2 regions of the Streptomyces roseoviridis genome follow, and region 1 is predicted to be linked to the other one. Evidence: riboswitches for the same ligand, from Rfam matches in the RefSeq annotation. Region 1 holds a riboswitch; the other holds the start of a gene.
What was found. A riboswitch is a leader RNA that binds a small molecule or an ion and turns the genes downstream of it on or off. The one in region 1 is predicted to bind S-adenosylmethionine.
Positions count from the first base shown of each region.

Region 2: another riboswitch for S-adenosylmethionine. It lies ahead of ABD954_RS25075 (aminotransferase class V-fold PLP-dependent enzyme); the one in region 1 lies ahead of thrC (threonine synthase).

Region 1 covers NZ_BAAAWU010000001.1:3,394,686-3,398,083, reverse strand. Annotated here, with positions in the region: gene ABD954_RS15335 (alpha,alpha-trehalose-phosphate synthase (UDP-forming)) at 1-654, opposite strand, end outside; gene ABD954_RS15330 (hypothetical protein) at 684-1,022, opposite strand; gene ABD954_RS15325 (glucosyl-3-phosphoglycerate synthase) at 1,089-2,033, opposite strand; SAM riboswitch class I at 2,155-2,296, shown strand; gene thrC (threonine synthase) at 2,290-3,398, shown strand, end outside.
Region 2 covers NZ_BAAAWU010000001.1:5,548,544-5,551,941, reverse strand. Annotated here, with positions in the region: gene ABD954_RS25085 (rhomboid family intramembrane serine protease) at 1-85, shown strand, start outside; gene ABD954_RS25080 (Lrp/AsnC family transcriptional regulator) at 82-363, shown strand; gene ABD954_RS25075 (aminotransferase class V-fold PLP-dependent enzyme) at 434-1,798, opposite strand; SAM riboswitch class IV at 1,973-2,089, opposite strand; gene trpD (anthranilate phosphoribosyltransferase) at 2,167-3,231, opposite strand; gene qcrB (cytochrome bc1 complex cytochrome b subunit) at 3,372-3,398, opposite strand, start outside.

The sequences.
Region 1 (3,398 bases):
GGCGACCTGCGGGTCGGCCCGGAAGGCGTCCGCCCAGGCCCCCGTGTGGAAGCCGATCCCGTCCGCCCCGAGCATGCCCTCCACCAGCTCCTGGTGGATGTCGTCCGGCAGCATCGCCAGATAGGCCGGGGACGCCCACGGGGTGTGGGTGAAGTGCGCGATCCGCACATCGGGCCGCAGCGCGCGCAGCTGCCCCGGGACCAGCGCCAGGTGGTAGTCCTGCACCAGGACCGCCGCGCCCTCGTCCGCCGCCTCGGCGAGGGCCTCGGCGAAGGCGCGGTTGTAGGCCCGGTAGGAGTCCCAGCGGTGCCGGAAGGCCGCGTCGAAGACGGGCTCGCGCGGGATGTCGTACAGGTGGTGGTGGAGGAACCACAGCACCGAGTTCGCGATGCCGTTGTACGCGTCGGCGTACACGTCCGGGTCGATGTCCAGCATCCGCACGCCCGGCTCGGCGATCCCGCGCCGCACCGCCTCGCGGTCGCCGTCGCCGAGGGCCGCGCACACCCACAGCCCGTCACCCGCCGAGTCCTCCGAGAACACGGCGCTGAGGCCGGAGACGAGCCCGCCGCCGCCCCGCCGGGTGTCAAGACCGCCGTCGTCCCGCAGGGTGTACGAGACGGGACCACGGTTCGATGCCACGAGGACTGAAGCCATATGCCGAACCTAGCCCGTCCGCTAAACGCTCAAACGTGCGGATTCGAGCCGGGCCCGCTGCTCCCCGGCGGCTCCCTGTGGAGCCGTACGGCCGCCCCGGCCACCACGCCGGTCGCCGCCAGCGCCAGGCCGAGACCGCCGAGCAGCCACAGCCGCTCCTCCGCCGTCCGGCCCGGCCCCGGCCGGTCCGTGTCCCGCGCCGCGATCCTCTCCGGACCACGCGCCGGGGCGGCGTCCGGGGCCGCGGCGCGGCCCTGAGCAGGGGCGAGGTCCAGGGCCGCGGCCGGCGGGGGCCCCGCCAGGAACAGGGCCCCGGTGATGAGGGCGAGGGCTGCCGGCAGGATTCCCGTTCCGCGTCTCCATCGCATAAAAAGGAAATCTAGGCAGAAAGGGTCATCATTCGGTGCTGCGCCACGCGTCCACCGCCTCGGCGGCTAGGCCACGCGCCGGCGCGCGTACTCCGCGATCTCCGCCATCGGGGGCCGCTCCTCCGTGTCCACCGCGTACGTGCGCGGCGCAAAACCGCCCCCCTCGCTCCGCTCGAACTGGGTCAGCCGCGGCCGCACCAGATGACCGCGCGAGAGCCGCAGCTGCGCCGTCCGGTAGATCGCCGCCGCCATCCGGCCCAGCGCCTGACCGTCCTGGTGCCGGTGCTTGCGCACCCCCACGTCCACCTGTGCGAGCGCGTCGAGGCCCACCGTGTGCAGCGCGTCCACCAGCAGGCCCAGCTCCACCCCGTAACCGACCGGGAACGGCAGGCGCTCCAGCAGCGAGCGGCGCGCCGCGTACTCGCCGCCGAGCGGCTGCACGAAACCGGCCAGCTGCGGCCAGTGCAGGTTGAGCAGCGGCCGGGCCACCAGCTCCGTCACCCGGCCGCCCTGGCCGGGAGCGCCGTCGAGCGGGCGGTCGTACATCGCCTTCACGAAGTCCACGTCCGGGTCGGTGAGCAGCGGGCCGACGATCCCCGACACGAAGTCCGCCGAGAAGTCCCGCAGGTCGGCGTCGACGAAACAGACGACGTCCCCGCCGGTCGCCATCAGCGAACGCCACAGCACCTCGCCCTTGCCCGGCACCGCCGGTATCCGCGGCAGTATCGCGTCCCGCGCCACCACCCGCGCCCCGGCCGCCGCGGCCACCTCCGCCGTACGGTCCGTGGAGCCCGAGTCGATCACCACCAGCTCGTCCACCAGCGGCACCGCGTCCGTCATGAGCTCACGGCGGATCACGGAGACGATCGCGCCGACCGTCGCCTCCTCGTTCAGCGCCGGCAGCACCACGCTCACCGTCGTCCCGCGCTTGGCGGCGAGGATCCGCTCCAGCGGACGGTCGGCCACCGACCAGGACCGCCGGGCCAGCCAGCGCTCCACTTCTTCCAGCAACGTGATCTCCATCTCGCGGATCGGACGACCGTCTCCACCTCGGAAGGCTTCGGTTACAGTCTTGAACAACGCGGATGCCCGATGCATGTCGGGGTGCCGACCGCGTTCCACAATCGAATACCGCTCATCCAGAGGGGCAGAGGGATACGGCCCGTTGAAGCCCCGGCAACCCTCCAGTCGGTTCTCGTCCTCCAGCGAGGTCCCCGACTAGGGAAGGTGCCAAATCCGTCTCATGGCGAAATGCGTCATGAGGAAGATGAGGAGAAAGGGCCTCGCCTCCATGGCTGTACAGACGGTCGCATCCACCGCCGCCGCTTCCCCCCGGACCCCGGTCGACCTCGGTCCCGCGTCCGGACTCTCCTGCCGCGAATGCGGCGAGACCTTCCCGCTCGGCCCGATCTTCGCCTGCGAGCTCTGTTTCGGCCCGCTCGAGGTCGCGTACGACCTGCCCACCGGCGACCCCGAGGCCCTGCGCAAGCGGATCGAGGCCGGCCCCGCCAACATCTGGCGCTACGCCCCGCTCCTGCCCGTCCCCGCCGACGTCGCCGACAAGCCCAACCTGAACCCCGGCTGGACCAAGCTCGTCCAGGCCGACAACCTGGCCCGCGAGATCGGCGTCGAGCCCGGGAAGCTGTTCGTCAAGGACGACTCCGGCAACCCGACCCACTCCTTCAAGGACCGGGTCGTCGCCCAGGCCATCGAGGCCGCCCGCGCCTTCGGCTTCACCACCCTCTCCTGCTCCTCCACCGGCAACCTGGCCGGCGCCGTCGGCGCCGCCGCCGCCCGGGCCGGCTTCCGCTCCTGCGTGTTCATCCCGCACGACCTGGAGCAGGGCAAGGTCGTCATGGCCGGCGTCTACGGCGGTGACCTCGTCGCCATCGAGGGCAACTACGACGACGTCAACCGCTTCTGCTCGGAGCTGATCGGCGACCCGCTCGGCGAGGGCTGGGGCTTCGTCAACGTCAACCTGCGCCCGTACTACGGCGAGGGCTCCAAGACGCTCGCGTACGAGATCTGCGAGCAGCTCGGCTGGGTCATCCCGGACCAGCTGGTCATCCCGATCGCCTCCGGCTCGCAGCTGACGAAGATCGACAAGGGTCTTCAGGAGCTCATCAAGCTCGGCCTCGTCGAGGACAAGCCCTACAAGATCTTCGGCGCCCAGGCCGAGGGCTGCTCCCCGGTCTCCGCCGCCTTCAAGGCCGGCCACGACGTGGTGCGCCCGCAGAAGCCGAACACCATCGCCAAGTCGCTGGCGATCGGCAACCCGGCGGACGGCCCGTACGTCCTCGACATCGCCCGCCGCACCGGCGGCGCCGTGGAGGACGTGAACGACGAACAGGTCGTCGACGCGATCAAGATCCTGGC
Region 2 (3,398 bases), 2.2 Mb from region 1:
CTTCGTCTACGCGTGGGCGCGGTACAGGGGTGCCGATAGAGTGAAACCCCCAGCCGCGGCCACCGAGGGAGAAAGCCAGCCGTGATCACCGCGATCGTGCTCATCAAGACCAGCGTGGACCGCATCCCCGAGATCGCCGAGGCGATCGCCGCGATCGACACCGTCAGCGAGGTCTTCTCCGTCACCGGTACCTACGACCTGATCGCGATGGTGCGGGTGGCGCGCCACGACGACCTGGCCGATGTGATCCCGGGCCGGATCTCCAAGATCCCCGGCGTCGAGGCCACCGACACGCACGTCGCGTTCCGGGCCTACTCGCAGCACGACCTGGACGCGGCCTTCGCCATCGGCCTGGAGTCCTGACCCGGTACGGACGCGGCTGAAGCCGGCCTCTCCCCCGCGGGAGGCCGGCTTCACCCGTATGAGGGAGCGGTCAGCCGCGGTCGGGGACGCAGCGGCCGTCCTCGGTGCGGTACGTCCACCGGGCTCCCTCGCGCACCAGTTCCCTCACCGCGCCGACGAACCGCTCCACGTGCTCGTCGGGGGTGCCCGCGCCGAAGCTGACCCGGATCGCGTTGAGGGACCGCTCCCCGGGGTTCGCCTCCGGGGCGCCGCACGCGCCCGGGTCCTGCGGGTCGCTGCCGAGCAGGGTGCGCACCAGCGGGTGCGCGCAGAACAGGCCGTCGCGGACGCCGATGCCGTACTCGGCGGAGAGCGCGGCGGCGAAGTGGGAGCTGTTCCAGCCCTCGACGACGAAGGAGATGACGCCGACCCGGGGGGCGTCGTCGCCGAAGAGCGACAGGACCCGCACCTCGGGGACCTCGGCCAGGCCCTCGCGGACCTTGGCGATGAGGTACCGCTCCCGGGCGACGAGCCGGTCGAAGCCGGCCTCGGTGAGCGCCTTGCAGGCGGAGGCGATGGAGTAGACGCCGATGACGTTGGGCGAGCCCGCCTCGTGCCGGGCGGCGGTGGTGTGCCACTCCACGTCCACGCCCCCGTCGGCCCGGCGCGCCACCGTACGGGAGGCACCGCCGCCCGCGAGGTACGGCTCGGCGTCCCGCAGCCAGTCCGCGCGGCCGGCGAGGACGCCGGAGCCGAACGGCGCGTACAGCTTGTGCCCGGAGAAGGCGACCCAGTCGACGTCCGACTCCCGTACGGAGACGGGGTGGTGGGGCGCCAGCTGGGCGGCGTCGAGGACGATCCGGGCGCCGTGCGCGTGCGCGGCGGCGGCCAGTTCCCGCACCGGCCACAGCTCACCGGTCACGTTGGAGGCACCGGTCACGCAGACCAGGGCCGGGCCGTAGGGGTCGCGCCCGGCGAGGGCGCGCTCCAGGATCTCGACGGCCTGGGCCGGGGTGCGCGGGGCGTCGAGGTAGGTCACGCGCGCGTCCCCCCACGGCAGGAGGGAGGCGTGGTGTTCGGTCTCGAAGACGAAGACCTGGCAGTCGGCGGGGAGCGCCCGGGCGAGCAGGTTGAGCGAGTCGGTGGTGGAGCGGGTGAAGACGACCTGGTCGTCGGGGCGGCAGTCGAGGAACTCGGCGACGGTGGCCCGGCTGTTCTCGAAGAGGTCGGTGGAGAGCTGGGAGAGGTAGCCGGCGCCGCGGTGGACGCTGCCGTAGTACGGGGCGTACGCGGCGACGTCGTCCCAGACGCGCTGGAGGGCCGGGGCGCTGGCCGCGTAGTCGAGGGCGGCGTAGGTGACCTCGCCGCCGGTGACGAGCGGGACGGTGACATCCCGGCCCAGGACGGCCAGAGGGGCACAAACGGACTGGTCGGCGGCAGCGGTGATCACGGACATGGCGAACTCCCGTACAGGGCAGGCGAATTCAGCGCCTCGACGCGACGGGACAGGCGGCCGCGGAGGCACGGAAAAGGGGAAAGGGGATGACGAAGAAGGGGCTTCGAGGCCCTAGCGCATTCGCTTGCTCACGAGACTGCTCCCTTGAGGACCAAGGACCCCAGGGTTCGCAGGGGTCCGCGCTTGCCGCGGACTTTCTGTCCACGGCCTGGTCTTCACCCGGGGCACCCCGCCACGGACGGAGGGTTGCCGGACAGCCGGCCGGGGCCTTGATGGCTGTCACTCATGACCTGGTTCAGAAGCTATGCCACGTGATCGCCGGCGCGCAACCCCGTCCGCATCCCGGACGGGGTCGGCGCCCGCGACGGCTACGCGTTGCTGACGGCGATCCACCGCTCCAGGGCCCGGCGCGCGGCACCGGAGTCGATGGACTCGGCGGCCTTCTCGATGCCGGCCCGCAGCTGCTCCGCCAGGGTGCCCTCCCCCGGCTCCAGGGCGGTCAGCGCCGCCGCCGAGTTGAGCAGCACCGCGTCGCGGACCGGGCCGGTCTCACCGGCCAGCAGCCGCCGGGCGACGTCGGCGTTGTACGAGGCGTCGGCACCGCGCAGGGCCTCCACGGGCACCAGGTCGATGCCGACGTCCCGCGGGTCGAAGTGCTCCTCGCGCACGGTGCCGTCCCGGACGATCCAGACCCGGGAGGTGGCCGTGGTGGTGAGCTCGTCCAGGCCGTCGTCGCCCCGGAAGACCAGCGCGGAGGAGCCGCGCTCGGCGAGCACCCCGGCGACGATCGGCGCCATCCGGGCGTCGGCGACACCGGTGGCCTGGGCGCGGACCCGGGCCGGATTGGTCAGCGGCCCCAGGAAGTTGAAGACGGTGCGGATGCCCAGCTCCTTGCGGGCCATCGCCACGTGGCGCAGGGCCGGATGGAACTTCACCGCGAAGCAGAAGGTGATCCCGGCCTCCTCGGCCACCTCGGCCACCCGCTTGGGGGTCAGCTCCAGGTTGACGCCGAGCTTCTCCAGGACGTCGGAGGCACCGGAGGCCGAGGACGCGGCCCGGTTGCCGTGCTTGACGACCTTGGCGCCCGTGCCGGCGACGACGATCGCCGACATGGTGGAGACGTTCACCGTCTTGGCGCCGTCGCCGCCGGTGCCGACGATGTCGACGGTGGCGCCGGGCACCTCGATGGTGTTGGCGTGCTCGTACATGGTCCGGACGAGACCGGTGATCTCCTCCACGGTCTCGCCCTTGGCGCGCAGCGCGACCACGAAGCCGGCGATCTGCGCGTCGGTGGCCTCGCCGCGCAGGATGCGGTCCATGGCCCAGGCCGTGTCCTCGGCGCTCTGGTCACGGCCGCCGAGCAGGCCGTCCAGGACGACGGGCCAGGAGCGGCCCGCCGACAGAGGTCCTCCAGCGGGGGTCACAGCGCTCATGGCAGCTCCTGGTCTATGTCATATTGCGCGCGCAATGGGTTGTGGCTTCACCCTATCGATCCGTGAGGACGGCAAAGAGCCCCGTCCATCGAATGGACGGGGCTCTCGCCGTGGCGACCTACATCAGGAGGTCAAGGTGATCAGTGGTGGCCGTGGCCGCTCTGGAT